DNA from 3 places in the Marinomonas maritima genome. Region 1 is predicted to be linked to each of the others. Evidence: predicted binding sites of a transcription regulator. Region 1 holds the regulator's gene; each other region holds the start of a gene.
What was found. Region 1 encodes FNR, which switches genes on or off when oxygen is low (the NO sensors DNR and NnrR bind a similar motif). Its sites were predicted from a motif close to TTGATNTANATCAA; they were not measured.
Positions count from the first base shown of each region.

Region 2: a site for FNR is predicted at 3,650-3,663, ahead of M3I01_RS06760 (cytochrome ubiquinol oxidase subunit I). Genes of this name have one in related genera too.
Region 3: a site for FNR is predicted at 3,712-3,725, ahead of M3I01_RS07050 (YdcH family protein). Genes of this name have one in related genera too.

Region 1 covers NZ_JAMZEG020000002.1:786,311-796,509, forward strand. The annotation lists gene M3I01_RS09695 (HAD-IIIA family hydrolase) at 1-361, opposite strand, end outside; gene M3I01_RS09700 (MaoC family dehydratase) at 429-851, shown strand; gene adhP (alcohol dehydrogenase AdhP) at 935-1,945, opposite strand; gene M3I01_RS09710 (hypothetical protein) at 2,165-2,473, shown strand; gene M3I01_RS09715 (CBS domain-containing protein) at 2,516-3,109, shown strand; gene tusA (sulfurtransferase TusA) at 3,178-3,411, opposite strand; gene M3I01_RS09725 (alpha/beta family hydrolase) at 3,480-4,064, opposite strand; gene hemN (oxygen-independent coproporphyrinogen III oxidase) at 4,248-5,618, shown strand; gene fnr (fumarate/nitrate reduction transcriptional regulator Fnr) at 5,642-6,403, shown strand; gene M3I01_RS09740 (adenine phosphoribosyltransferase) at 6,429-6,971, shown strand; partial or broken gene M3I01_RS09745 (transposase domain-containing protein) at 7,098-8,014, shown strand; gene M3I01_RS09750 (YfaZ family outer membrane protein) at 8,116-8,685, opposite strand; gene ttcA (tRNA 2-thiocytidine(32) synthetase TtcA) at 8,696-9,535, opposite strand; gene M3I01_RS09760 (SprT family zinc-dependent metalloprotease) at 9,655-10,173, opposite strand; gene M3I01_RS09765 (RecQ family ATP-dependent DNA helicase) at 10,164-10,199, opposite strand, start outside.
Region 2 covers NZ_JAMZEG020000002.1:133,424-143,622, reverse strand. The annotation lists gene cydD (thiol reductant ABC exporter subunit CydD) at 1-619, opposite strand, end outside; gene cydX (cytochrome bd-I oxidase subunit CydX) at 625-735, opposite strand; gene cydB (cytochrome d ubiquinol oxidase subunit II) at 784-1,920, opposite strand; gene M3I01_RS06760 (cytochrome ubiquinol oxidase subunit I) at 1,922-3,496, opposite strand; gene M3I01_RS06755 (alpha/beta fold hydrolase) at 3,860-4,765, shown strand; gene M3I01_RS06750 (lysophospholipid acyltransferase family protein) at 4,811-6,646, opposite strand; gene M3I01_RS06745 (hypothetical protein) at 6,649-7,113, opposite strand; gene M3I01_RS06740 (YHS domain-containing (seleno)protein) at 7,125-7,565, opposite strand; gene M3I01_RS06735 (NRDE family protein) at 7,580-8,311, opposite strand; gene M3I01_RS06730 (hypothetical protein) at 8,314-8,868, opposite strand; gene M3I01_RS06725 (D-alanine--D-alanine ligase) at 8,930-10,063, opposite strand; gene M3I01_RS06720 (DedA family protein) at 10,060-10,199, opposite strand, start outside.
Region 3 covers NZ_JAMZEG020000002.1:193,372-203,570, reverse strand. The annotation lists gene M3I01_RS07060 (YbaN family protein) at 1-160, shown strand, start outside; gene M3I01_RS07055 (DUF748 domain-containing protein) at 200-3,463, shown strand; gene M3I01_RS07050 (YdcH family protein) at 3,786-4,046, shown strand; gene M3I01_RS07045 (hypothetical protein) at 4,167-4,856, opposite strand; gene M3I01_RS07040 (methyl-accepting chemotaxis protein) at 5,387-7,078, opposite strand; gene M3I01_RS07035 (DUF938 domain-containing protein) at 7,875-8,471, opposite strand; gene M3I01_RS07030 (AzlD domain-containing protein) at 8,610-8,945, opposite strand; gene M3I01_RS07025 (AzlC family ABC transporter permease) at 8,948-9,670, opposite strand; gene M3I01_RS07020 (helix-turn-helix domain-containing protein) at 9,667-10,199, opposite strand, start outside.

The DNA.
Region 1 (10,199 bases):
ATGTCATGGCTCTTTCAAGCCCTTTACGACTTTTCCCCGTAGCAACCGCTAGTTTTACGCCGGCACCTTGGAGTTGGTTTAATACGTTAATCACGCCTGGATACGCCTCTGCTGGCGTTTGATCTGCCGCGACATAAATGCCTTTATAATGCTCAATAATGATGTTTTGCTCTGTCATCGATAGTTCAGGCCAAACGACTGCAACGGCTTTATCCAGCGATAAACCAATGGTGTTTTTTATATCCTCTTTTTCTCTAGCTGGCGCCTTTGCTAATTGCCCCGCTTGTAACATGCTAAAACAAATTTTATCGATGGAGTCGAATAAGGTACCGTCCCAATCAAAAATCACTAACTTAACCATAGATACCTCTTAAGAATGGCGCGCCGAAAGTGTACCATAGCGATAAAATACAATATAAGGATTGGTAATGACTTCTGGCTATACATTAGAGCAACTTTCTATTGATCAAAGTGTTGAGTATCGTAAAACGGTGACCAAAGCAGATGTGCAGGCTTTTGCGGAAGTGACTGGCGATACCAATCCCGTTCACCTAGATGCAGAATACGCCGCAACCACTTCTTTTGGTCAACCAATTGCTCATGGCATGCTAACGGCCGGGTTTATTTCTGCCGCGATTGGCACGCAACTACCTGGACCTGGCTGCATTTACCTAGAGCAAACACTGAAATTTCGATCGCCTGTTTTTATTGGACAAGAAGTTGTGACAACAGTGACTGTGACGGATATTAATGTGCGTCGTCGCCGAGCGACGCTAAAAACGGTGTGCGAGTGTGAAGGTAAAGTGGTTGTAACAGGTGAGGCGACTATTATGTTGCCAGCCGCAGTTTAATCATCGCGACGGTAATAAAACACTAAAAGGAGCGGAAACCCGATACTGTAGGGATTCGCTCCTTTTTTATGTCTCGTGATTCATTACATAGACATAACGATTCGCCCTGTAATTTCACCTTTCTCCATGTCTTCAAAAATGTCATTAATGTCTTCGAGTCTCTTTTCTTCAATAATCGCTTTTACCTTGCCACGAGCCGCAAATTCCAAACATTCTTCAAGGTCTTTTCTGGTACCAACAATGGAGCCAACCACACTGACACCATTAAGAACGGTATTGAATATAGGTAATGCCATGTCTTCTGGTGGTAAACCAACCAATACACATTTACCTCCACGCCTTATGACATCATAACTTTGTCTAAAGCCAACCTTGCTGACCGCAGTACAAACACTGGTGTGTACACCACTCGTTGTGTCGAGAATGCTTTTTACAACATCGTCGGTTTTAAAGTCAAAGTAATGTTCAGCACCAAGCGACATGGCTAGGTCTCGTTTTGGTTTACCTGTATCGACCGCCACCACTCTTAATCCCATAGCGACCGCATATTGAACCGCTAAGTGGCCTAGTCCGCCAATGCCAAAAATAGCTACCCAATCTCCAGGTTTAGCCATTGATACTTTAAGCGCTTTATAGGTTGTTACGCCGGCGCAAAATAATGGCGCCGCATCAATATAGCTAAGGCCTTCGGGGATCTTTACGACATAGTCAGCATGAGCGGCACAAAATTCAGCATAACTACCATTGACTGAATAGCCTGAGTTTTGTTGGGACAAACATAGGTTCTCATTACCACTAAGGCAGTATTCACAGTGGCCGCATGCACTATAAAGCCATGGAATGCCAACTCGATCTCCATTTTTCAAATGCTTTACAGCGCTTCCGACTTCAACGACTTCACCAACCCCTTCATGTCCAGGCACCAAGGGCAGCGTAGGCTTTACCGGCCAATCACCGTGGCAGGCATGTAAGTCCGTATGACAAACACCACAAGCATGGATTTTAACGAGTATTTGGTGAGGTTCAATGATAGGTTTGGCGATATCTTCGATCTTTAGAATAGAGCCAAACTTACTAGCAACAGCCGCTTTCATAACACACCCCCAATGGATAAATAAACTCGCACACAGATTAGCTGAGTAACTAGAAGGGAAAGGCGACATAGATCAAGTTTATTTGAATTAGGTCTCATTTGGCCGACAAAGCGCACGATCGTGAAAATATGAGGCATTTTTCAAAAAAGACTGTGATTTCCTAAGTAGCGGGCCTATATTTAGTAGATAAAACAAGGGTTAGAAGGGCTAGTTCACACCATGAAAATTCAATTACTTATGATCATTGTCGTGATTGTGTCGTCTTTATTGACGATATCTCAGCGCGCCAATGCTCAAGAAGTAAGTCAATTTCGTTGGTTAGAGCCTACTGTAGAGCAAAGGTGTGATGAGGTCGTTGTTCCAGATCAAGAAAATGGATCTGATAATGAATGTACTACTTTTTGCTCTTTTCGCACCGGTAGTTGTGCAGTAACGTTCACTTCTATTCGCTCTTACCGCTTTCCTATTGTCGCTAACGTTAACGACAGTATTCATAATCCACGAGCCCCACCCTTTTCATTGATATAGCCGACCCAAATCATTTTTCTATTTTTTTACTGGGGTTCTATCATGAAAACACTAACTTATGTCTCTACAAAAAACGTAAACAATCTTATCTGGCCTGCCACAACAGAGGATATAAATATTTATTCTTCTGCCTTGTCTGTTTTTACAGATTTTACAACAGCAGGGCCACGAGTGATTGAGTCCAGTACGCGTGCGGACGAACTTGTTCAATTGATGAAAAAAGAGCATGTACGGATGAAGATAGTGGTTGATGCAGATAATCATTTTATTGGCGTTATTAGTCTTGATGATTTGTCTGAAGATGTCTTTATCAAGCAGGTAGCTAATGGATTTAAACGTTCAGAATTGATGGTTGCTGACTTGATGAGAGCAAAAGAAGGGTTACTTGCGCTGTCTTATACTTCATTGAAAAATTCAGACATTGAGTCGCTTCTGTTTAGTCAGCGACACAATTTACTTCAACATTTACTTGTTATTGATGAAGACACCAAAGCAATACGAGGTGTGATTTCGTCTAACGATGTTGTTCGTCAGCTTCGATTGGATATCGATGTTGCATTTTCTAGTTTTGCATATACTTATCAAAGTGCAATTCTTGGATATAAAGATCATGCCAAAAAACTAAAAGTCGCTTAACAATCGATTTATCATTTTATAATATAAAAAAGAGTCTAGATTTTAAGTAATCTAGACTCTTTTTTTGATTACTTTTCTTTCTTCTCTATCCAATAGTAATAACAACCGCCCTCTTGTTCTTGCTGTATTAATTTATGGCCAAGAAATTGACAGAACTTCGGAATGTCGCGCGTTGTTGAAGGATCTGTCGCGATGACCTTTAAAATGGCTTTGGCAGGCAGCTTGCGCATTTCAACATGCAACATCATTACAGGTTCTGGGCACAGTAAATCGGTTGCATCAAGTAGAGCGTGGTGTTCCATAGTCTTCCTCTCAATGTTTAATAAATAATTATCTATTCAATGAAAATATTCAAAGCTTTGTGAGCCATTTAAGTGTTTGCTTGTAACCAGTTATGAGTGCTAGTTGCCAATTCTGAAATGGTGTCGTTTATTGTTCTACCGTGTTTTTTCAGTGTTTTAAAATCATGATCGGCGCCTTCTACCCAAATAATTTCAACAAGGTTCGGTAGCGGTTGTTGGCTGACCCATTCATAAGAACCGAGCTGATCTCTTGTTCCTTGAATAATGAGACATGGAACCTGAAGTTTTGATAGGAAAGACAATCTATTTTTTTCGGGCTTACCTGCTGGATAAAAAGGAAAGCCGAAACAGACTACCGCTTTTACCATAGCAAGCTCTGTTAGCTGCGTCGCTACTCGTCCCCCCATTGATTTGCCACCGACAATACAGGCTTGTTCATGTTTAATTAAATCACTGTATTCGGGAATCAGAGTATTGAAACGAGGTGGTGGTCTTCTTTTGCCCGACTGCTCCTGCTCTTGCATGTAGGAAAAAGTGACAGGAATGACAGTGTGCTTTCTTTGCTCTGAAATTGCCTCACAAAGTCGCTTTAAGAAAGGGTTATTGTGACCTGCACCTGCGCCATGAGCGATATAAAAAGGGAAAGTATTCATGATGACCATTTTTGAAAATGGTATTAGATCAGATTCGAGAAAGGGTTAGAACCTTGGTGGCTATAAAACACAAGGTTTTTCATTCAAACTTTCTTAATCGGGGTGGTAATCATTGATTTAGATCAGAAGATTACACGCAACAAAAGAGTACACTCCTATTAGAAATTTTAATAGGAACACACCATGATCTGGGACTCTTCACTTATTGGCAAGTACGACTTATCTGGACCTCGCTATACTTCTTACCCAACTGCGCCACAATTTGACTCAACGATAAATAAAATAGCTTTGATCGATAAAATGCTAATGCCATCAGAAAAACCGCTTAGCTTGTATTTCCATATTCCTTTCTGTGCCCACCTTTGCTATTACTGCGCCTGCAACAAAATTGTGACTAAACAGTATGATAAAGGTATCGAGTACGTTGAACTCTTGGGTGAGGAGATGAGACTGCGCAGCCTTATGCTGGATCGCACAAGAAAAGTAACGCAGTTGCATTTTGGCGGAGGTACGCCGACCTTTTTAACAGAAGAGCTTATTAGGTCGTTGTTTAGTGACATAAAGCAGCATTTCAACTTGATTAACGACGGAACTCAAGATTACAGTATCGAAATTGACCCGCGTGAAATTACGCACTCTAAGCTTAAATTACTAACTGAAATGGGCATTAATAGAATCAGTATCGGCGTTCAAGACTTTGATTCTAAAGTTCAAGAGGCTATCCATCGGATTCAACCTATAAAAATGGTTGCCGATTTGGTTGGCTATGCAAGAGAGCTAAATATTAAGTCTATAAACTTCGATCTAATCTATGGCCTACCCTATCAATCAATGGAAGGTTTTAGGGCGACGTTAGCGGATGTCGTCGCGTTATCGCCAGAAAGAATCTCTCTTTTTAATTATGCTCATTTGCCAGAACGGTTTCGATCTCAACGGCGCATATTGGATGAAAGCTTACCAGCACCAAGTATGAAGCTTGATTTGCTAAAAATGAGCATCGAATCTTTAATTTCGGCCGGATATGAATACATTGGAATGGACCATTTCGCAAAGCCCAGTGATAGCTTGGCCAAGGCACAAAAACAAGGGCGATTACAGCGCAATTTTCAAGGTTACACTACGCACGCTGGTACAGATTTAATTGCTTTTGGCGTCTCAGCTATTAGCGATTTAAGTGGTACTTACATGCAAAATTATACGGATCTTTCACATTATAGGAGTAGTATTGAGAAAGGTCAGCTCGCCATTGCCAAAGGGTATATCAGTGACGTGGATGATCGGATACGCCATCAAATTATCATGACGTTGATTGCTCAATTTGAATTAACTACAGCACTCATCGAGCAAAAATATAACATTAGCTTCTTTGAATATTTCGCCGAGGAGGTAGACAATCTAAAGCCTATGATCGAAGATGGCATGGTTGAAATTGATTATTATGGAATGCAGGCCACGATTAAGGTTACGGAACGCGGCAGATTGCTTATTCGCTGTATTTGTATGGTTTTCGATAAGTATCTAAGTAGCACCATAAAATACTCAAAAGTAATTTAAAAATCGAGATCAGGGAGATTTACATGTCAATGGCACACACGCCGTCACGATTTAATAGTCCACTCACATCGCAGTGCCAAAACTGCAGTTTGAGTGCGTTATGCCTACCCATTGCATTAGCGGATGAAGACATCAACAAACTAGATCAAATCATTGAGCGTAAAAAACCTCTAAAAAAAGGTGAGTTTTTATTTCGTCAAGGGGATGCCTTCCACTCTGTTTATGCCGTTCGTTCCGGCACCTTAAAAACGTTTAACATTACGTCTTATGGAGAAGAACAAATCACAGGCTTTTATTGCCCTAGTGAGTTAGTCGGTCTTAGTGGAATTGACTCAAATAAGTACCCTGTTTCAGCAAAGGCTTTGGAAACAACAACAGTATGTGAAATTCCATTTAGTCACTTAGAAGACCTTTCTGTTCAGATCCCTTCTTTAAGGCACCAATTATTTAAAATAATGAGTCGTAAGATTTCTGATGATCAGCAAATGATGGTTTTATTGGGTAAAAAGAATGCAGATGAAAAAGTGGCATCTTTTTTACTGAACTTATCTAATCGGTTTAAAATACGTGGTTATTCGGCGTCATCGTTTCGTTTGTCTATGTCTCGTGGTGAGATAGGGAATTATCTTGGTTTAGCGGTTGAAACTGTGAGTCGTGTGATTACACGATTCCAAAAAAGTGAATTAATACACGTCGATGGCAAAGAAATCGAAATACTCAATTTTCCCGAAATGCAAAAACTCATTGGGGTTGCTAGCGATTGTGGTAAAATTGCTCGAATTTGATTGATATATTGAGGCGCTACTAGATATGCTTTACGACGATTTTTATGTTAAATCACTAATACAAACTGTAGAAGACTGGCCAAAAGAAGGCGTTAGCTTTCGTGATATTACGCCTATTTTTAGCGACCCTAAAGGCATGAGGATGGTGGTAGACGCTTATGTTCATCGTTACATATCCACGGACATTTCTCATATTGCTTGTATTGATGCTCGCGGTTTTTTGATCGCGGCAGTATTGGCTTACGAGCTGCAGAAACCTCTTATTTTAGTTAGAAAAAAAGGCAAACTTCCAGGTAAAACCATTTCACAGAAATACGCTTTAGAGTACGGTGAGGCGGAATTAGAAATTCAAGAAGGCGCAGTAAAGGCTGGAGATGAAGTGTTGTTGTTTGATGATTTGATTGCCACTGGTGGTACGCTTTTCGCGGCGATTAAGTTATTGACTAAGCAAGGTGCAAATATCAAAGAAGTCGCAGCGATTATTGACTTACCAGACCTTGGCGGAAGTCAGAAGTTAAGAGACAGTGATATTCCTGTCTTTAGCCTGTGCGCCTATGATGGAGAGTGATTTTAGTTAACATCAAAATTATAAAAAAGGTGGTCAAGGTCTAATTACGTTCACTTAAGGGTTGAATTTAATGGAGTAGCCTCAGAAAATCCGATTAAGAAAGCTTAATCGGATTTTTTTGTGTCTATTCAGCAGTTACTTCTTAGCATCGATGAACTTCATGTATTCTCAGGTCACTCGACCTTCACTCTGAATATTCCAGTTCCGTATTAACTCTTTCTTCAAGCGCAAGCATCAGGCACGACGCTTACCGGAAGATCAAGTTCTTTGGTTAGTCTTGGGTGTGGCTCTTTTTCGGGATGAAGCGATCGAAGAAGTCGCGAGATGCTTAAATATTTTTTCAGAAGGGTTGGTGGCATCGGAGCAGCTCCTTACCAAAAGTAGCGCATCTCAAGCAAGGTAGCGACATGGTTTGGTGGCTTTTCCATCGAACAGGTGAGCATTGGGCCAATGAGCGATTTGCTCAGGATGATTGGCAAGGGCTGTAAGTATTTGATTGATGGTGTCATTTTCGCACCCCGGATACTCCAGAGTTACGAGAACACTTCGGTAGCGCTAGCAATTGTCTAGGAAACTGGGTCCATGCCACAAAAAAAGCCAGTCTGCCCGAATTATAACGTTCAAGGTAAAGCCAAGATGGTACTGACATCACTTCCTATCAGCAACTACCCTGCTGACAAAATTGCTCAGTTGTATCATCGGTGATGGAAAATTGAACTGGGATATCGTGACATCAAATCTTCCATGTTTAACAACGTCATTATGTTGCGCAGTAAGAAAGTCGATTGAATCTATCAAGAAATGTGGGTGATGTTACTGGCATACAGCACCGTGCATCGAGAGGTGAGTCATGCGACGGCACATGTTTAACGAGCGATTTAAAATGGCGTTTACTTTTATTGCTTCCAGCTTGATCGTGATGGCAGCGGCTAAGCCAGAATCGAAGACAGGAGTGCGTCTTAAGGAGCTTAAGGTCTGGAGTGTGTAATTTATTTCTGGAACGAAAGAAAGCGAGGCTTAATCGATCTTGCTTGGTCAAGTAATCAAAGACGAGATATCCGGTATCTCGTAATGCTGCTCCGCTTAAGTGAGCAGCATTAGGCCAAGGCCACCTTTTTTATTTTTAGTCGTTAACGCAGTGCAATTAGAAGTCTACTGTTGCCCCAATAGCGAATCCATTATTTACCTCTTTGCGAGTGCCGATCTTATTTTCATAAACAATTCTTGTCTTGCCATAGCTGAGGAATGCTCGGGCATTTCGCATTGTCATGTATTCGGCACGAAGTTCATAAACATACATATGATCTAAGTTAGTTAAAGACAGTGATTCTGGAGCGTAATACAAGGAGCCAAAGATGCTCAGACGGTTTGCTTCAGGAATTGTATAGCGATACCAGCCACCTAATGCAATAGCAGCTGAGACATCGCCATCATCTTTTAAATCAGCATATATACCATATAAACGAACACCAAGGCCAACTTGCAAAGGACCGTTAGTATCGGAATCATCTATCCCCAATCCAAGATATCCAGCGGTCACGCTTTCATCTTTATCATAGGAAAAACCAGCGTCTACACTATACGTCCCCATGTCAAAGCTTGCATCACCTTTTACGGTTTCGTTTGTTAATGCAACACTAGCTGTTGACGCGTTTACTAGAGATGATCCTAGGATACCGGCTGTTAACAATAGTGTTTTATGTGTGAGGTTCATTTCTATTATCCTATAATGAAATAATATTTAATCGATCAAAGGCCGCTGGCGACTGCTTTAACCCTTTAAAATCAAATAATTCGTTGTCTGCTAAGTGCGATGGAACGACATTTTGAATAGCAGTAAACATAGTTTCTGTTCGTCCTGGAAACTCTTTTTCCCATTTTTGTAACATGTCTTTAACAACTTGTCGCTGTAGATTTTCTTGGGATCCACAAAGATTACAAGGAATAATGGGATACTCCTTCATAACAGAAAATGTCTCAATGTCTTTTTCTTTGCAGTACGCCAAGGGACGAATAACGATATGTTTACCATCATCGCTTAGAAGCTTCGGCGGCATGGATTTCAATTTGCCACCAAAAAACATATTTAAGAATAACGTTTCAAGAATGTCATCTCTATGATGGCCAAGCGCTATTTTTGTCGCCCCAATTTCTTCCGCGAAACCATACAAGGACCCACGACGCAAGCGAGAGCACAAGCCGCAGGTGGTTTTACCCTCAGGTACAATCTCTTTCACGATGCTGTAAGTGTCACGCTCTAGAATATGAAAGTCGACTCCTATCTCTTCCAAGTAAGCAGGTAAAATATGCTCAGGGAAACCGGGTTGCTTTTGATCTAAATTGACCGCAACGATGCTGAAACGAATCGGTGCGCTAGCTTGTAGGTTTCGTAAAATCTCAAGCATAGTGTAAGAGTCTTTACCACCGGATAGACACACCATCACTTTGTCGCCTTCTTCAATCATGTTGAAGTCAGCAATAGCTTGGCCTGTTAATCTACGAAGGCGTTTTTGGAGCTTATTCAGCTCAAGTTTTTCTTTGGGTTTATTCGATAAGTCCATCATATATACGCTTTAAACAAAACGTACTCATATTACTATAAATGAAGGCAGAATCGCATATAAAATGAAGAATATACGACAAAAGCGTATAAAAAATTGATTTTTTTGCTTTTTGTAGGTAGTTACTTATTTAGACCTACAAATTGTAATGTTGAGCGGCATCCTCTGCAAACGTATTCAACGCCATCTTGAGCTCTAGTGTGGCGCCGTTTACTAAAGTGGTGTTTTTGACAGGAGCAATGATACTCATAAGATTGCTTTTGAGGAGGTACATCAAAGGAATGAGTCCTACTTGGCCTAATGCCATAAACTTTCAGCATAACCGCTTGCCACTCTTTTCCGTGAGGTCTCACCGTATCGCCATAAATCTGATAAACAATGATATGGGCCACCTCATGGGGAACTACCGTACTGACAAACTCGTCTGGGTTTTGTTGGTACATAAAATGATTAAAGCGCAGTTCATTCTTTTGTAAATGAGCCGTACCGGCTGCCTTCCCTCTTTGTTTTAGGTTGCAAGTTGCGGGGATAAATTCATGACCAAAAAACGTGTTTGCTTGGTCGAAACATACATTTGCTTTATCAATAATGATGTTTAATGCATCATAATCTGCCGCCATATTTTTAGACGTCATAGGCATAATGTACTGGCCTCTTTTGGATTCGA
Region 2 (10,199 bases), 650 kb from region 1:
CCAGTACACTGAATTGACGTCGATTAGCCTGAGCGGCTTTGTGACCCACAAAAATCATAAAAAGAATTACTAACGGCGCGGTCATCATAAAAACGAAAAAAGCGACCCAAGACACAGAAACAACAGACAGTAGAATGACACAGGGAATCAAGGTCACCATAAACACTTGTGGTTTATAGCGACTAAAAAAATCGTCTAACGCATCAACTTGCTCATAAACGCGTGTAGACAGCGCCGCATCTTCTTCTATTCTTAAGCGGGCGGGACCCAACTCAGTAAGATGCGACACCAATTTACGACGCAAGCCGTAACGAATGTCACGGCTTGCGCTGGTGCAAATGCGTTCTCGGCCAAAGTTGGCCAGAGCCCGCAGTAACAAAGCAAATAAACCTACGATTAAAAGAGACAAGGAAAAAGACTGGTGCAGAGCCATGTCCGAAAACACATTCGCCAATGCCCACGCTTGAAGCACTAACGACACCGCGAACAACACACCAAAGCCTTGAGCAAGTCGATATTTTGATGACTGCTGGTTCGCTAATTCCCCTAAAAATATCGCTTCAGGGGTTTTAACTCGACCCGCTCGACCTGCTTTTTTTGCTTCCTTGTTCTTTCTCATTGAGTTTACTTTTGCTCCTCTTCACCGTCATAACCACTAAACTCTAACCAAACGGCGTTAATAATACCGAAAGAACAGGCTAATAAAACACCTAGAACCCAAGCAAAATACCACATATTTTATTCCTCTAAGGTAGAGCTCAACGAGCCCTACCTAACTAATCATCAATACAGAGAATGCGTGTTTTCTTCTACGTGCTTCTTGGTCAAACGACCATACATCACGAAATAACTCCACAAGGTATAAAGCAAAACGATAGGAACGAAGATACAAGCCACCACAAACATAATCATCATGGTATTTTCACTTGATGTTGCGTCCCACATAGTCAAACTCATGTTTGGATTGCTTGATGAAGGCATCAAGAACGGGAACATAGAACCGCCCGCTGTGACGATAATACCCGCAATACCCAGAGATGAACTCAAGAAAGACAAGGCACCCTTCTTCATCACTGCGGTCAATGCCGCACATAGCATACCAACAATACCAATAAGTGGAGCCAAGATAAGTGCGGGGAATTTGTCATAGTTTGCTAACCATGCGCCCGGCTGTACTTCGGCGGTTTTCATCAAGGGTGTCATGGCTTTGTTACCATCAATAACACTGGTAAGCACATAACCATCGATGCCGTAAGCCAACCATATGCCAGCGACAATGAACAAGACCGCGGCCAAAGTTCCTGTTACTGCGGTTGCCATAGACGCTTTACGATGTAGCTCCGCGTCTGTCTTCATTTGCAACCAAGCGCCGCCTTGTGTCATCAGCATCATCAAGCTAACCAGCCCACAAAGAATGCCGAATGGGTTCAATAAGCCAAAGAAAGAACCGGTGTAGGTTGAACGCAAGTATTGATCAAATTCAAACGGTACACCTTGTAACAGGTTACCAAACGCCACACCGAAAATGATAGGTGGAACAGCAGAGCCAAATACAATGCCCCAGTCCCAGCTATTACGCCATTTTGAGTTTTCTAACTTAGAACGGTAGTCAAAGCCAATTGGACGAAAAAACAACGCCGCCAACACCAACATCATCGCAAAATAGAAACCAGAGAAAGACGTCGCGTAAACCACAGGCCAAGCGGCGAATAACGCACCACCGGCTGTGATAAACCATACTTGGTTGCCATCCCAATGTGGCGCAATCGAGTTGATCATGATACGACGCTCAGAGTCTGTACCGCCGATCACTTTCAATAAGCTACCGACACCCATATCAAAGCCGTCAGTCACGGCGAAACCAATCAGTAGAACACCGATCAATACCCACCAAATGACTTTTAATAGTTCGTAATCCATCTTATACCTCCTGCTTTAACTGAGCAGTTTCTTGTTCAAGTGCATAACGACCTGTGTGCAAACTAGAAGGCCCTTGCTTCGCAAAGCGAATCATCAAATACATCTCGGCAATCAAGAACACGGTGTATAAGATTGTGAAGCCTGCAATGGTGATCCAAATTTCGGTGGCTGTTAAACTAGACACGGCCACATGAACCGGTAATATTTCACCAATGGCCCACGGTTGACGACCATATTCGGCAACGAACCAACCTGCTTCATTCGCGATCCAAGGCAGCGGCAAGCACACCATAATGAATTTCAAGAAAAGAGGATTTTGACCAATACGTCGACGTGCATTTTGATAGAAAGCCGCCGCAAATACGAAGAGCATCACAAAACCACAACCCACCATGATACGGAAAGCGAAGAACAGTGGCGCAACGTTTGGGATAGAGTATTCCACCGCCATGTCGATATCTTCTGACGATACTTTATTCATATCTTCATTAAACGCCGTGACTAACAAACCGTAACCAAGATCGCCTTTTACTTTCTCAAAGTTCTCTTTCACCAGTGGATCGGTCGAACCGCTGCGTAATTTTTCAAGCAATTGATTTGCATAAATGCCATTGATAATACGTTGACGGTTATGCGCTTTCAGCTCCTTGATACCTTCCACTTCAGTGTCGAGAGAACGCGTTGCAATGAGCCCCATTAACCCGGGAATCTTGATTGCATATTCGGTTTCTTCAAGCTCTTGATTTGGAAAGCCTATCAAGGTGAAATCTGCAGGGGCTTCCTGAGTTTCCCATTCTGCTTCTATCGCTGCCAATTTCACTTTCTGAACTTCGCCTAGCTCGTAACCTGATTCATCACCCAAAAGGATAACACTCAAGATAGACGCCAAACCAAACGCAGCCGCGATGGCAAAAGAGCGGCGAGCAAACGCAAGATCACGGCCCTTCAATAAGTAGTAGCTTGAAATAACAAGAACGAACATCGCGCCTGTGGTGTAACCCGCGGAGACCGTGTGAACAAATTTCACCTGCGCCACTGGGTTTAATATCAAGGCGCCAAAATCCACTAGTTCCATTCGCATGGTTTCATAATTGAATTCTGAACCGACTGGATTTTGCATCCAACCATTGGCAATCAAAATCCACAATGCCGATAAGTTAGAACCTAACGCGACGCCCCACGTCACCATTAAATGCTTTACTTTGCTCAGACGTTCCCAACCAAAGAAGAATAAGCCCACCAATGTGGATTCAAGGAAGAAAGCCATTAGACCTTCGATGGCCAAAGGCGCACCAAAAATGTCACCAACATAGTGAGAATAGTAAGACCAGTTTGTCCCGAACTGGAACTCCATCGTCAAACCTGTTGTCACACCTAACGCAAAGTTAATACCAAACAATTTACCCCAAAACTTCACCATGTCTTTATAGACTTGCTTGCCGGTAATCACGTAAACCGATTCCATGATTGCCAATAAAAAAGCCATCCCTAGTGTCAAAGGGACAAATAAATAATGGTACATAACAGTGAGAGCAAACTGAAACCGCGATAATTCCACTACAGCTTCGTTAATCATATGACTTAAACCCATTCATTTGACTGAAAAAAAAGACGTTTGCAGACACGTATTCCTTACGGAGTGTTCTTATTATCTAACGCCCACCGAAGCCCCAAACGATTTGAGACTTACTATAAGGTAATATTATGAGTGCAGTTTCGCTTTAAAACATTGCTTTAGATCAATATAAAGAGAGTGAAAGAAATAAGTAGGTAAAAAGACGCCCGATCACGCGTGAATACAATAGACGCCTAGCCATCCGTTAAAATGATAAGCACTTGTTTGTGCCTATAAAAGGTATAATCATTCGCAAATACATTACGCTACCCCATACACTAGCCATCTTTAAAATGGCCATTTTTACATTTTGGAGCCTAATCCGTGAAATTGATTTTGAACACCGCGCATTCCAACCTGACACTTTGCCTAATCGGTTTTTTTGCGATGGCATTAACCGCTTGTTCGATGCCAAAAGACATCGAAGAAAATAAAGAGATTGCTCAACAGGTTATGAATACACCAAACACCATTCAGAATCATATTCTGTATATGAAAGGTCCAAAAGGTGAATTTAAACTTCACTATGTGAACAGCGACCCGACCAATACACCCAGAGATACGGTCGTATTTGTGCATGGCACGCCTGGTGACTGGTCCTCTTTTGCTCGTTACTTCCAAAACGATGCGTTTAAAGGCAATTTTCGTATCATCGCGATAGATCGACCTGGTTGGGGCAAATCGATTCATTCAGGAAACTTCCCAGCGGCATTACAAACTCAATCAGATATGATCGGCCCGATGCTAAAAAATATTTGGCAACATAATGGGAACCAAAAAATCATTCTGGTGGGGCATTCTTTAGGCGGTTCATTGGTACCGATCTTGGCCGCTGATTATCCGGAATTTGTACGTGGCGTGGTCATTTTGGCAGGGGATTTAGAACCATCTCTAGCACAGGCTCGTTGGTATAATACTCTATTGGATTGGACGCCTAGTTTGGTCATTCCTGACCTATGGAATAACTCCAACATAGAAGTATTAGGGTTAACCAACAGCTTGGAATTGGCTCAACCTAAATTCGTTAAACTAACCACTCCAATTAGCCTTTTACAAGGCACGCAAGACACTTTAGTCGACCCTAAAAATGCAGAATACGCCACCCATTTGTTTGAAAACAGCGAGCTACACATTGAAATGATTGAAGGGGCTGGTCACATTATTAATCTACAACACCCAGATAAAGTCATAAAAGCCATTCGAGGCATGAACACACGCAGTTCGAAATAAACGTCCCTTATGGCTTTATGTGATTATGTATCTTGATGCGCCAACTTACGGTACAGAGTGTTCATCTTCTGGACTGTCTCCTACTAGGGTAGGGACTGCCAAATTGGCATCGGTTAAATAGGCTTCCGCCTCTGGGCGGCCCATGTATTTGGCCAAAATCGACACGGGAACGTCTTTTAAATTGACCACAATTAAGCCATCCAGTGAGTCATGAAAAGCAGGGTCTACATTGAAACACACCAATTTCCCATTCATTTTTAAATACTGACGAATCAACACAGGCAATCCTTTGCCCTGCTCCATTCTTGACAATATTTTCGACAACAAGGTGACAGTCGTCAATGCCGCTAACAGGTTAGGTTTCCAGAAAATATCACTGCTGCTTTTTAGCGGAGTAGAAGCTTTCACCAACCCCGCTTTTTCTTTATCGTAATGATGAATAGACAAGGTAGCCGCAATTAATTGACGAGATACATGACTATAGTCATTACTGATACTCACAGGGCCAAATAAATGCGTGTATTTTGGGTTTCGATGAGCAAACGTCGCAATGCCTTTCCAAAGCATCAGCAACGAATTTAAATTACGCTGGTATTTGGCAGCGACCACAGAACGCCCCATTTCAAGGCTATAATCCAAGGTATCGATAAAAGCTTGGTCATAATGAAATAAGCTGCGTGAATACAACCCCTCTAAGCCGTGTTCAGCGATGAGCTTATCCACCATTCCCATACGATACGCACCGACAACCTCTTTGTTACTCTTATGCCAAACAAAAAGTTGATGATAATAAAGATCGTATTCGTCTAAATCGCAGGCCAAACCGCTGCCTTCTCCCACCGCTCGAAAGTTTTCTTCTCGAATACGACCGATTTCCTGTATTAACTGAGGAATAGATTGCGTTGGCGCACAATACACACGGAACTCACCTTGCTCCAACAACAACATGTCAGCGGGCAAGTTAGCAATTTCTTCGTCTAATATGGTTGGGGCGATAGGCGCAATAATCGGTAAATCAGTATTTTCGTTGCGTTTTGCGGTTGTGTGAATTTGCTGTGGGCTCATCAAGTAGGTATTTAAACGCAGATAACTCACTAGATTTTGGCTACTCTCAAATTGACTCAATTCTGAAAAAGGAATCGCACTACCAATAGAAATATCGATCCGCGACGCTTTTTTATTCAATAACTCTCTGCCCAACAAGGCCGTGCGTAACAAAGGATGAACACGGCCGGCTTGATAAAACAAAGCACTGTTTTGTCCGTTAATAAAAATGGGAACCGTGACGGCTTGGCTTCGCTTTAGAAAATTAGCCACCGACTGGCTCCATTCTATGTCAGCCAAGGTTCGCTCTTTTTTAAAAGAAGTTCGCTTAGGGTAAGTCGACACTTCCCCTGCAGGAAAAACAATCAATACGCCACCGTTAGCAAGGTGTCGATGTGCATCACGAATCGCTTGACCATTGGTTCGTTGCGCTGACTTTCCGCCAAAGACATCCACGCCAATGAACAAGTCACTGATTTCGGGCAAGCGCTTAAGCAATTCATTGGCCAATACTTTGACGTCTTGACGCACTCGTCCAACCAAGTCGGCCAGTACAACACCTTCAATAGCACCAAGCGGATGATTTGCCACAATCACCACAGGACCATCTTGCGGAATATTTTCAACGCTGCCTTTAGCAATGGAATAATCAATATTCAACGCGTCAAGGGTGTAACGCATAAACTCAAAACTGGTCTGTCTACTGGGCCTTTGTTGGTACAATCGATCCAATTTAGCAAGCCCTGTTGCCCATTCAACAATAGATTCCCCGACGCCAAATGGCGTCACTCTTGGTAAACGAAAAGGACTGGGCAAACGAAAAGAGCTGTTTAGCATGACTAAGCCCCTTGGTTGACTATTTTATCAGCGATTTTATATAAGGTGCCCTGACGGTTTGTTAGATCGCGGATTGATAAAAAAGCCGCGCTCAACCAAACCAAACACGCCATACCAAACAACAAACCACCATCGTTACCAACAATGTCACCTACTTCGTTAAATTCCGGCATGACGATGCCAAGTGGCGTGAATAAATGGAAAATAATCGCGCCAGACATAATCCCCAAACTCATCAAAGCGCCAAGACCATGAACACGAGTAAACAATAAAATCACAGCAATCAGTTCTGCTGTCCCAATGATATAACCCCCATATTCACCGAAAAAAGCCAATCCAGACCAGTCTCCTAATACACCAAAAATATGAGTCGTTTCATAAGAACCGGTGAATTTAAAAAACAATGACTGCACAAAAACAAAAGCAATAAATACTGTCGGTACATATTTTAATAATGACTTTTTCATTCTTCTTAACCTTATTTGTTAATCAACGCTGGCCAGTTGGTATCTGCTTGTTTGATGTGTAAAGCCGGATCCCTATCCCACTTTTCTTTAACGTCACGGTCGTAATTCAAATAGAGCTTACCGTCGACAATTGCCCACTGAGTCGGATCTGAAGAAGCAAAGTCATTTTGTGCTGAAATAGCCCAAGCACAATACCCACCGTATTGTGGTGCGTATTTTTCCGGTTCCGTCAAAAACATATCTAAATGTTGTTGCGAAACAAAATACCAATCCGCATTTTTATATTCCGTTACAAACTTTGCATTCCCTTCGACAGGATGGTTATCAGTAAAATACGCCACCGTATCGTAGCCATTAAGTGCTTTGCTGCTAAAAAAACCGGTGTAAATAGCATCTTGTGCATAAGCAATACTGCTCAAGAAAAAAGTCATAAAAACAAATATACGTGTCATATCAGCTCCTAGTTTTAACTCACTAAAGAAATGGTGTTGGGTAAATGGTACGCCAAGGCGGCCATCGTTTGCGGTGACAAATGAGTACAAGGTGACCCCGGTACATAATTCATTTGCATACTGTCTTTGGATACTTGAATACGCGTAAAACTAACGGTTTGAGCATCGTCTCGATGCATACAAACCGACATATGCGAATGCTTTGGATGATGCTGAGAATGAAACATCAATAACGCCTCGGTGTTTTTTATTGACTCACGTTCGTAAGCCGATTGCCGATACTCTGATACGCTGTCTAACGCCACCGCAGAAGAAAAATGCGGCGATACAGCATTGCTAATGCAAGCCTGCTTTCCATCCCATTCAAACGACCGCACCTTGCTATTCTCCAACTCAAACGCCAGTAAGGTAAAAGGCGCAAACTGTTCAAGGGTAAGCGTGCCAAAATGCGCTTCAACCTGTGCTAAACCCGCTTCACTCGATAACCGTTTGAGCAATTGCCCCCGACTAATGAGCTCACCTTCTGGTTTTGTACCCTGATAATTATTTAACAAGCACAAAGACAACCCGTATTCATTCAAGCTAATCCAGCTTCCTTGTCCAACTGGGTCAATTGGCATCAAAACGTGTGTATCTTGTTGAAAAAAAGATTGTGGTGCCAATGCGGGAGCACGTGTTTTTTGCTCGTCTCGATTGAAAAATATTTGGTAGCCTGAATCGTCAATACACCAAGAAACGGAACACATCGTTATTGGCCTCGTAAAAAAGAAGCAGTGGCTGGTGCGATACCAAAGTCAGCCTCAATGGGCTTATTCATCAAATTCGCCGTGACTTTCACCATCGCAAAGTGATGATTAGCATGAAGCGCAGCAAAGGTAATTTCACGCTCTAACGTAGACGACATAAAACATGTCTGCGTATGCGATAACGCGACCTCTGTCACTAGGTTTACGCTTTTTTTAAGCTCTTTTTCAGATAAGCCCATTAGCCAATCCGTTAACTCTACAATTTCAGACTGAGCAATTAACCGTGATGTTTCTACCGCATGACCTCGACGTCGTTTGTTATAGTCAATCACCATATCCGCTTGATATATTGCCTGAAAAACATCTAACCAATGACGAAAGTGCTCTCCTATAGAACTGGTAACATATGGCTTCACTGACGCTTTATAATCCTCATCATCCAGCATATCCAGACATCGAGACGCTTGAGTAAGTACTTCTAGGCAGCCCTCAATCGCTGACGAATGAACAGCGTTACTCGTCGCTTGGTTCTCTGTCTTCTTTAACACCGAATGCATAATGATTGCCTTTACTATTCTTGAGATAATTCATTGAGAGGGTCAACGTGAGCTCACGATATCAATCTGTACTTGGGTAGTGTTGTATCAACGCTTTTTCCTCTCTCCATGCCTTTAATAACGCACGAATAGTGGGTGTTTTAATTCCGCGTTTTTTCTGTAACGCGCCAATATCAAACAGGATTCGATACTGTTTTAATAAGGTACTAAAAATATCCAAAAGCTTGGTATGTCTGTCCCATATATGGGTAGCTTCGCTACTCGCACCGTTCATTTCTAAAATGGAAAAATTCTCCCCCGCCATAAAGGATTCTATGTCAGCGAACTTAATGTCCAAACGGCCATAATAGTAGCCATCAACGTCCGCTAGGATGTCATCCAATTTACGAGTCAGCGCAGGGGTAATGTATTGATTACCATTGCGGAAAATAGAGCCGCGACTATGACTGCCGGCAAAAGCGAGCGGGTATTCGGTTCCGGCTTCAGGTATCCAATCCAGCTTTTGGGTATGACGAGGAAAATACAAATGTGTTAATTGACCAGCACGAGGGCAACGTTCGATTAGTTGTCTCAAACTGTGCGTTCCATCGCCAACTACACTCGGTGTGTACTTTAAAGTAATGGAAATAATTTCACCTTCTTTTCGACCTGGGTAGCGCACATAAAACACACCAGCTTCAGCTTGGTAAGGCGCTTTTCGCTGTAATAAAAACCGAGCAGATGAAGGAAAATCTTGAATATAATCATGAAGCTGCATTTTAGATTGCAGCAATTTAACGCCTACACCTCTGCAGCCCAAATCAGGCTTAGCAACAATGGGAAAAGACAAGGCTGCCGAGTCCATCGCTTGCAATGCCACGTCTAACTGACTCACTAAATCCTCTTCGCTTTTTGTAAGCGTAATAAAAGGTTCAATCCATTGTTTTGCTATGGGGCCGGCCAAGTTTAAGATATCAGTTTTAGATTCGCCCACCATCCCGCTCAGTTTAATACTTGGGTTCGCAATGAGCGGCAAACATACATCGCCATGACGAAGGCCAAGTAACAAGCTTTGCACAACAACAGGAGCATAAAAGAACCAACTGGGCATAAACTCATAAGGCGAAATACTGGCCTTTTCATCGACTTGGAGTAGTGGCATACCTGCGTTGATTTTATTGGGCTCGATAAACTGCCCTCCTAGCATAGAGCTCATGACAAACCTCTTGAAAAAGACTTATTAAGAAAACGGTTTATAAAAAACAAAAAAGCAAATGCCACAGGAATAAGCCCCCATTTAAATTCTGATAACAACATCAATACATGGCTTCCTAAGAGATAAATAAGTGTGA
Region 3 (10,199 bases), 590 kb from region 1:
CATGGCCGTGTCCATGTTTATTGTTTCACGTTTGTGGGCAACCATTGGACTTGTAACTGTCGGTGTAGCCGTCAGTATTTACTTACTACGAATGCCAATACGTACAGAAAATACTGAACACACTGAAAAGCAAAAAAACGTAGAAGACAAACCCCATTAATCCTATCCACGGATACAATCTTTAAAAAGGCAGAACACAATGAAACGCCGGTATTTTCGAAACTTTGTCTTTTACCCATTCGCGGTTCTTACCGGATTAATCACGGCGCTTTGGCTGGCGACGCCGTTTGTTGCAGAACATTATCTAATCGCTTACTTTCATCAACAAGGCGAAGACGCTTCTATAGGCAAACTGTCTGTTGATTTTTTTCCACCTAAAGTGGATTTGAAAAACATCACCATCAATAACAAAACCCAAGACACCTTGACACTAAAACGCGCTATTTTCGAAGTGGAAATATTGCCACTGCTAACTAAGACCGTACACATATCAGAAGCAAAGATAGAAGGGTTAAACCTGCTCGTTGCCCAGCAAGAAAACCATTGGATTGTCGCCGGAATTGATACCGCTCAATATCTTGCAAAAAATACAGAAAACGAACCCAAAGCCGACGATACAAAACAAGAAGACGTTTCTCCAACGCATTCGCCTTGGAAAATAAAACTGCCTGCCATTACCGTGACTGACAGTCAGGTAAATTTATCCCGCCAGCAGGATTTAACGAAACCTGTTGAATCAGATACATTCCGCTTGTCGTCACTGTCTATCAAGGGCTTATCAGGCCATGAACTCAATTGGAAAGGAAATATTGCTTTGTCTGCGCTGGTTAACCAAGCATCCTTATCCATCAATAGCGACTTTGATTACACGCCCGAACAAGCCAATGCCGATATCAGCATAAAAAACCTGTACCTCCCAATAGAAAGCTTTCATCATTTTTTACCATCGCCCTTTAATGAAGGCAAAGGACAATTCAATCTAGCCGGAAAATTCCAATTCCATCAAAAACAAGCTAATAACGCGCCAGTATTTTCAGTTAACAATCTAAATCTAGAGGTGCAAGTCGCGGCACTCGATCTGCATTTAAACGAAACAGATCACCTTGCGACACAATCCACCTCACTGACACTGACACAATCTAATATTGAGTATATCTCTGCCAATCAATTGTCCATCACTGGGGCGATAGCGCTTCAATCAGAACAGTCACACATCACACAAGCGGACCAAGTGATGCAATTTGGCCTATTAAGCATGAAAGCGCCGCTTGATATAAAACGTGATGTGCTTGATGGCGAACCGACATTGACGCTAAATAATTTAAATTTAGAGGCGCAAGTGGAAGCACTCGGTCTAAATTTAAACGAGACAGACAGTCTTGCGACACAATCAACCTCGCTAAAGCTGACACAATCTAATATTAAATTCGTATCTGCCAATCTATTGTCCGTGATTGGGACACTAGAACTCCAATCACAACAGTCTCGTTTCACACAAACGGGACAAGTAATACAATATGGTCAACTGAACATAAATACGCCGTTGGACATAACGCGTGATGCACTGGGCCTTACGGCCAAAAGTACCACAACCAAAATAGACATGACTGACGTGTCTGTTGCACTCGATAGCCTTGCGGTAGAAAACGGAACAACACAGATTGGCTTAAGTAATTTAACCGTTGCTATGGACCCGCAAGAAGCACTAACAGCGTCGCTAACCGCTGACATACAAAGCAATAATTTATCGGTACGACAAGCAGGCAACACCGCTAATTATGACGTCTTCAATCTGTCTAATACCCTTTCGGTGAGAAAGGAAGGCGATAGCATCACGGCTCAAAATACGCAATTAGACATCAATATTAATGGTTTAAAAGCCACTCAAATTGACGGAAAACAATTTTCACTGGGTGTCGCAACACTCACTGCAGAGCAATTAAACGTTAAGCAAGAAAATCAGCAACCATCTATTTTAGAAGGCGTTAACCTAAACTTTTCAAGTCAATTACTCGACAGTCTGTTAAGCAATGAAAAACGAGCAGCATCTTGGAAGAGCGCAGACGTTAGTGGTCTTTCGTTCACCCAACAAGACCCAACGTTTGACATCAAATTCGCTCAATTAAATATCGCTGACTTAACCTTGTCTCAAACACTTTCAGATACAAACGACAAACAACCGCAACCAGCGCTAAGCCATATTGGCAGTATCAAGATAAGCGAAGTAGAAGCAAACCAAGATGGTGCCAGTATCAACACCATCGCCACAGATTCAGTCAATGTGAACCTTATTATTGACAAACAAAAGCGCCTAGAAAATCTTGTATTTATAAAAGCGGATCAACAAAAAGCGTCGCAACCTTCACTAAAAAGTTCAAGCACACCTAGAGAAAAAGATGTTAAGAGCACCATTAACAAGCAAGATCCAGCGTTTAAGGCGCCGTATTACGTCATTTTAGAAGCCTATGACACAACAGGCACCTCCAGCATTAATGTACAAGACAAAAGCATTTCACCCACTTTACTACGCTCATTAGAAATAGAGACTCTGTCATTACGAAAACTCAATACCAAGAAAAAAGATCAAGCTACTGTATTGGCGCTCAGAGCCCGCAATGGGAAATACGCCATATTACAAAGCGACATCACCATTTGGCCGCTGGCCGACAAACTCACTATGAAGAGTGAATTGATTATTAAAGAAGCGGAGTTGCCGCCCTACTCATCTTATATTGCCAATATTTTGGGCTATCAAATCGATTCTGGGCAGTTGGACTTGGATCTAAAACTCGACGCAGAAAACGGTGTATTGGATGGTAACTCTCATATTCTATTAAGAGAGTTTGATTTAGGAGGACGCAAAGAAAGCAATTCTGTCATCAAAGCGGGCGCCATTCCTCTTAATATTGCGGTGAGCATTTTAAAAGACAGTAAAAACAATATTGATTTAGACATTCCCCTTTCTGGCGACATCGATAATCCTGAGTTTGGCTGGCAAGACTTCTTACTCCTGCCTGTGCGTAAAGCCCTATTTACGGCTTCCAGTAGCTATTTAATGCAAACCTTTGTGCCTTACGCGAATGTGATCAGCATCGCACAATTTGCAGGTGATCAACTGCTAAAAATTCGTGTTGAACCACTGTTATTTGAAGCCAAAGAAAGCAACCTGAATGCATCGCAAGACGTTTTTATAAAACAGCTTATCGCCTTAATGAAAGACAAAAAAGACAGCCAGCTTAAAGCTTGTGGCGTCGCAAGCTATCTTGACTTAGGATTTGATAATCCACCCGTCTCGATTGACGACGCAGCAAAAGACATAGCAAAAAATCTTGCACAAGAACGAGCACACTACTTAAAAGATCATTTAGTTAAGGAAGGCATCAGCTCGTCACGCATTTACCTTTGTTCTCCAGAAATAGATTTATCAAAATCCAGCCAACCAAGAGTCGAATTAAATTTCTAGGACTCTTTATTTTAGAGATGGGACTTTGCTTTAAAGACAGCACTTTAAGCGCGCCACTTCAGAAAAATAGCTGAAGCCATAAACGATCTACAAAAAAAGCCGTGATAGGAAAACTCTACCACGGCTTTTTTTTGTCAGTAAATAACCAAGAAAACCAACAGAAAATGAAGTGTTGCCTAGACTTAAAGCTTGTCGTTGAAAACGCGAATAAACAGGCCATTACTATTTTTAATAAAATAGTAAAAAGCCTGACAAGCATCAAGAGACGATAGGCTTAACTAGACTATCCTAAGATGAAAGCAAACAAAGACAGGAGGCAAATATGCCAATCGAAGACCATAGTTTGATCAACGAATTTCCAGAGTATAAAGAAGACATTCACCAGTTAAAAATGGACGATGCTCACTTCAAAAAGCTCTACGACGAATACAATCATCTAACAAAAGAAGTAGAGAAACGGGAGCAGGAAATTATCCCATCGACTACGTTAGAAGAAGAGAAATTAAAGAAACAACGTCTACAGTTAAAAGACACGCTTCAAGGCTATATTAAAGCAACAAGACTCGCTGCCGAAAAAGCGTAACCCTCCTTAGGTAGGACTGTTTTAATCGTCATCTTTTAACAGAACCAATTCCGTCCTACCTACTCTCTTTTAAACTATCAGCCTTATCACACACGAACCAATCAAGGTGACCAAAAAAATCTAATCATCTATATCGGCATGAGATACCGCTTTAAAACCGTCGACTTGTTCGAAATTTTCCATCCAAAAACTGGAACTGATTAAGCTAAATTGACGGGTTAATCCTGCATCGGCTGTCTGCTTCAACCGCCATACGATACCCGGCGCTTCAGGGAACTGCGTTCCTTGAATTTGATCTTCGTACAGACGATTTATTAAAGCATCATCACCTTGCCCACTGGCTAATAAACGCACGATAGAAGACTCTAGCGACTCATCAAATATCGTCATATCTTCATCGTGTGCGGCTGTCACAGTCATGGTCAATTCAACACCCGCCGGTTTCGCGAAAACCCCATTAAACGCTTCTCGTAATAACGCATAAGCATTAAAGAAGCGCTCATGAAACAAACAATCTGGATACTCTTCCCACGAGCGATCATCAATCATATCGTGACTTATTTGCTCTATCTTACCTTTTGGCAATTCAGGAAATAAATGTGTCAACACTGCCTTTGCCGCGTCAGCAGGCTCAAGGTCATTGAGCGACATCATGCACATCTCTCTGAGTTCAGTCGCTTCCATGACATCGACATCATCGTCAAAATCCATAATGCTCATGAGGGCACGATAATCCTCATTGGACCACGCGTTTTGAATCTTGCTGATTTTATGGAAAGAATCAATTTGAACGGAAAACTTAGCTTGCATCTAGCACTCCTATTTGAACGCCAATATTGCAGGGATAACGCTGTTAGGCTCTGTAAATAGCCAATGTTGATCTTAATAAATGAAAAGATCGAACTGCCAATGTACATTGAGTGGAAGTAATATGCTATCCATCGGCAGAAATGTTTTGGGGTAGGTTTAGCCTTCACGAATACAAACACACTAAAGCAGAATTAAAGTATGAAAACCTTGACTTAGGGATGCTGCGAACAAGTCGTTTTTACGTTTTAGTGACGACTCTATCTAGTTGATACTTCATGTAATTATTTATTCACAGAAGCTAAAGATATGACTTATTCGCACATTCCCTAAGTCGTAGAAAAGACACTTTAAGAAATTAAGATACGTCAATTCGACTTTGTTGTATGTTCCCTTATTGATTTATTGAAATTACTTATCAACATATTTTCATCAGTAATTTAGGCTATTAAGAGGAGTCATTTAGAAATTTTGAATGTAATTGTAGTCACTACTTGTGAAGGAAGTGTTGCCTTCACAAGCAGTAGAACGTTCTATATTTTAAATTGATTTATACTTTGATTCAGTTCATTAATACTGGTCGCCATGCTGTTATTCGTATCAGAGCATTTTTGTGTGCCTTTTGTCGTATTTACCGAGATCTCTTGAATATTACCAACACTCGCATGAATATCTTTAGCCACTTGAGATTGCTCTTCTACCGCAGCGGCAATTTGTATGTTCAAGTCAGAAATACTATTCACAGCATCAAATGCCTCATTAAACACGGTAACCGTTTCATTACTGTGTTTTAGACACTCTTCTGTTTTCTGATTGCCAGCTAACATACTCGCAACAGCGTCTTTCGCACCCAATTGTAATTTTTCAATTAGAGTCTGAATACTCACTGTCGCCTCTTGAGAACGCTGCGCTAAGGTACGAACTTCATCCGCTACAACAGCAAAACCTCTACCTGTTTCACCTGCACGAGCGGCTTCAATTGCTGCGTTCAGTGCCAATAAATTGGTTTGTTCAGCAATACCTTGAATCGCTTCTAAAACAGTACCTATGTTGTCTGTTTCTTTTGCAAGAACTTCTAAATCATTAGATGTCTTAGACACTTCTTCAGCCATTTCACTGATGATTCTTTGTGTTGTCACAGCGCTATTTTTACCCTGTTCAACGCTATTTTTTACTTTTTCAGCAATACTTGACGCTTTAGTCGTGTTTTGTGATATTTCATCTGTTGCAAGGCTCATTTCTGTAATGGCATGAGTAACCATTTCCGTTTCATGGCCTTGCTCTTGTATATTCTTCTCATTTTGATTCATCAGATCGACAGAAATCTTAGACAATTCTTGTAAAGAGGTGCTAGACGTCCCTACCTGAAGCATTATTACCGATAATTTTTCTACAAACCTATCAAATGAACGAGCAACAGACGCGATTTCGTCTTTACCGGTCTTATTAAGACGTACTGTAAGGTCACCATCTCCACTCGATACTGCTTCTAGCTGGTTTTTCAATTCGATAATTGGTTTAGTAATTGTCCGTCCGATCAAAGTACCCAATAACACAGCGATCAAAATCGATATAAACAATCCTACCGTAATCATATAAATAGCGTTTAATTTATATTCTTCTGCGTGCTTCGCCGAGTTTGCAGTGAACTTTTGGAGTTGATGTAACGCGTCCAATAATTCGTGATCAAATTCAGTTTGATGTTTTTCAAGTAAATGAATCTGATCAATGTTCTCTAGTAATTCGCCATTTTTGATTTTATTCATTATCGTCACGGTTTCATGATCTAAAGTGACATAATGTTCTTCTATAGTTTTCAATACATTACTAAATTCAGAGAACTTCTCTGAAGTAAACTGGGTTTGTGCATTTATAATTGCGTCGTCAACTAATCCATTTGCTTCATGTAATTTTTTTTCAATAGCCGCAGACAGTGCTTTTGATGTTTCAATCTCACGTAGAACACTTTCCTGCTTTCCTTTTCCAACCAATACTAAGCTGGCCTCAAAAGCGCCTCTCTCAAATGAAATGACTTGCTGCAGTTGGTTCTCGGTTATTTTGGTAAGCATGTTTGTTAAGGGAACATCGATCTCTGCAATATCATCAATCTCTTTACCAATATTTTTCATTTGTGACAAAGCCATCCAACCAAGAGACGCAATCACTATAATTTGAGTCAATGTCAACATGGCTATTTTGTGTGATATTTTTAAATTACTTAGCATAAAATTCTCTCATTCAATAGAAGCTTAATCTTCCATAACAAAAATTATATACAGAACAACGATTAAGAACAGTTCTATACGGTATGCATAATGTTCTTTTTTGTTACAAAAATAAGATAAACTAGATCAGCAAAGTAAAAAATATTCCTTTAACCTTCTTTTTTAGAGACACATTGAAGAGGGTAATTTAAAGCTCGGTGATTCGAGCGTTCTTTCCTTATCGGCTAGCAACATGACTAACTAGAATCAAGATACCCAGTTTGTAGTCGTTCTGCAGTGAGTGACAAATCGTTTCGATGGTGACGTTGTCCAAACCGTAAAATGGCTTGTCTAACAATAAAACAGGAGAATTTCTAGACTTTCGGGGCCAGATGAAAATTAGAGCGTATTTTCATCTGGCCCCATTTAGCTATAATAAATAAACAGATCGAGCACCCAATGTACATTGAGTGGAAGTAATATGCTATCCATCGGCAGAAATGTTTTAGGGTAGATTTAGCCTTCGCGAATACAAACACACTAAAGCAGAATTAAAGAGTCGCTTAAAAAATCACGACATATCGTTGAACCACTTCATCATCCAAGACCAGTCCAACGCGTCGTTCAGTACGAGGACATTTGTTATGCTCTCAGCTCACTTAATATGACTTCCATCCACTTAGTACTCTACTCTTGAATTTCTATTCCATCAGATCAAAATTCATTTTTCGTTTCTATAAGCCCATTTTCAATCGTATGAAAAGTGGTAGCTCTAGCCTTTATCAGCGGCTCTTATCAAAGACAACGAGATAGGAAGTTAAGCAACTTTCCATACCAGCAAAAAATTATTCGCAGGCATTGAAACCTGTTCTATCAATTCCATCCCAGCCGCCCATTCAACCAACTCAGCCACATCGCGAATACCGCCACAGCCACTTTCTTTCAAGTGCTGATCAAATTCTCGATTACCCTCACTGGTGTATTCACCATTCACATTCATTGGACCGTATTGACAAAATATACCGCCCGACTTTAAATTCGCCGCGATCGTTTTCATCATCAATTGTGCATCATTACGCTGCATAATATGGGTGGTATTCGCCGTAAATACACTATCAATATCTAAGCTCGGCCAATCATTTTTACCAAAGTGAAACTCGATAGGTGAAACAAGGTTACTCAACGTCGCCTCAGCCATCCAAGCTTGAATACTACCGTGGTAATCAAACATATCACTGGTATTCCAAATCAAATGAGGTAAATGCTCAGCAAAAAATACCGCATGTTGACCCGTACCAGAACCCACCTCAAGCACGTTTTTGCGATCTGAAAAATGCACAGAAAGCTGTTCAAGAATAGGCTGTTTATTTCTATCGCAAGAAGGGGAAAACTCTTTTTCCATATTTTTTTTCATAGACTATATTCACCAAAATATCAGATGGATGGACAAAAACGAGATAACAACTCAACCATAGACTTTTAAAACTTTTAAGATCAGATGGAAATTAGAGTCTATTATCATCTACCTCCATTTAACTTGACCCCATTTACCTCAAAACCAAAGCGTTATCACCCCAAATGCCACTACCCCACATAAAATGGGCAAGCCCATGGATCGGGTACGCTTCCAAACACCGAAGGTAACGAGTACACCTACCCCAGTCGCTAACCAAGACAGAGCACCAGGGTGAGCAGGCACTAAAGACGTGCCAAACATCGCTGCAATCATGGTTGGCCCCAAAATGGTTAACCAAGTTGGCATTGAGCCAACGCCGTCCTCCGTTTGTTTTTTAGCCAAGCTTCGTTTCATCCAAAGATACGGCAAAAGACGAAGTAAATACGTGCCAATGGCAATGCTGACGAGCGCCAGCCACACAGACATATCCATGTTTACAGCCCTCCCATAATACGCTGGTTTTTTAGTGCATAGAACAGTATCGCACCGCACATAGCCGCTAACGGAATAGCGACATTCGGATAACCTAATATTTTCAAAATTAAAGCGGTAACAGCAGACAAAAAAATTGTCAGTGACCATAGGCGATTATTGCAACGTGGAATGATTAAAACGAAAAATAGAGCGGGTAGTGCAAAAGGTAAAATATCGTTGATTAATGGCCAGCGCTGCGTCAATTCTCCACCGGCAATGGCGCCCAGTGCAGTACCACCAATCCAGCTCAACCAAGCCAACACCGCCGCGCCTGTGTACCAACCTATCCGTGCCTGTTCAGGCAGCTGAGGCAAACGGGCATGAGCCAGCGCAAAGATCTGATCCGTCAAACCATGCATTAATGGCAGCCACTTCTTATCTTGGTTTAAATAGGGAGAGAGATTTGGCCCGTAAACAACGTGCCGAGCGTTGATTAGCAGCGTCATTATGACCACCAACCATAGCGGTGCTCCAGAAGCCGCCATGGCAACAAAGAGAAACTGTGAGGCGCCAGCATAAATAAAAGTAGAGATCAGAATAGTCTCTAGCACGCTAAAGCCAGACTGAATGGAAATAAGACCAAAAGAAATGGCCACCGGAATGTAACCACCAAGTAGCGGAATCGCGTCTTTTACGCCTTGTTTCCAAGGTGTTCCTGCAAGGGGTCGGGTCGTCGTACTCATATTGGAAGGTCCTGTTTAGCATCAAGCTGTTTAGCGTAAGTTATGACCATCATGACAGTCGCCCCTGAATCGTCAGTTTGATAGCTGTGCGGAACATCGGCAGCAAAAGTGTGCGCTTTGCCAATATCCAGATGATATAGGTCATTATTTTCACCCGCCAGCATTTTTCCGCTGATTAATGTTATGGCCTCTGTCGTGCCAGCAATATGCGGCTCTGATTGCTTAATGGTGTTGGGCGCGCAAGACATCCAATACACATCAACACGCGGATTGCCCTCACCTTGATCAATCAACCTTACCTGTACACCGTTTTCTCCCAATGGGGATTCCACACTGGCAACAAGATCCCCGAACGGGACATTCAGCTGTACCGCCAAACGCCAGATCGTTTCTAAAGTCGGATTGCCATCACCTTGCTCAATACGAGATAAATTAGACTTCGCCAGCCCAGCATCTAACGCAAGCTGAGACAAAGACAGTCCCTTTGCCGTGCGCAGCTTTTGTATATTTCGGCCCAACGAGCCGAGAA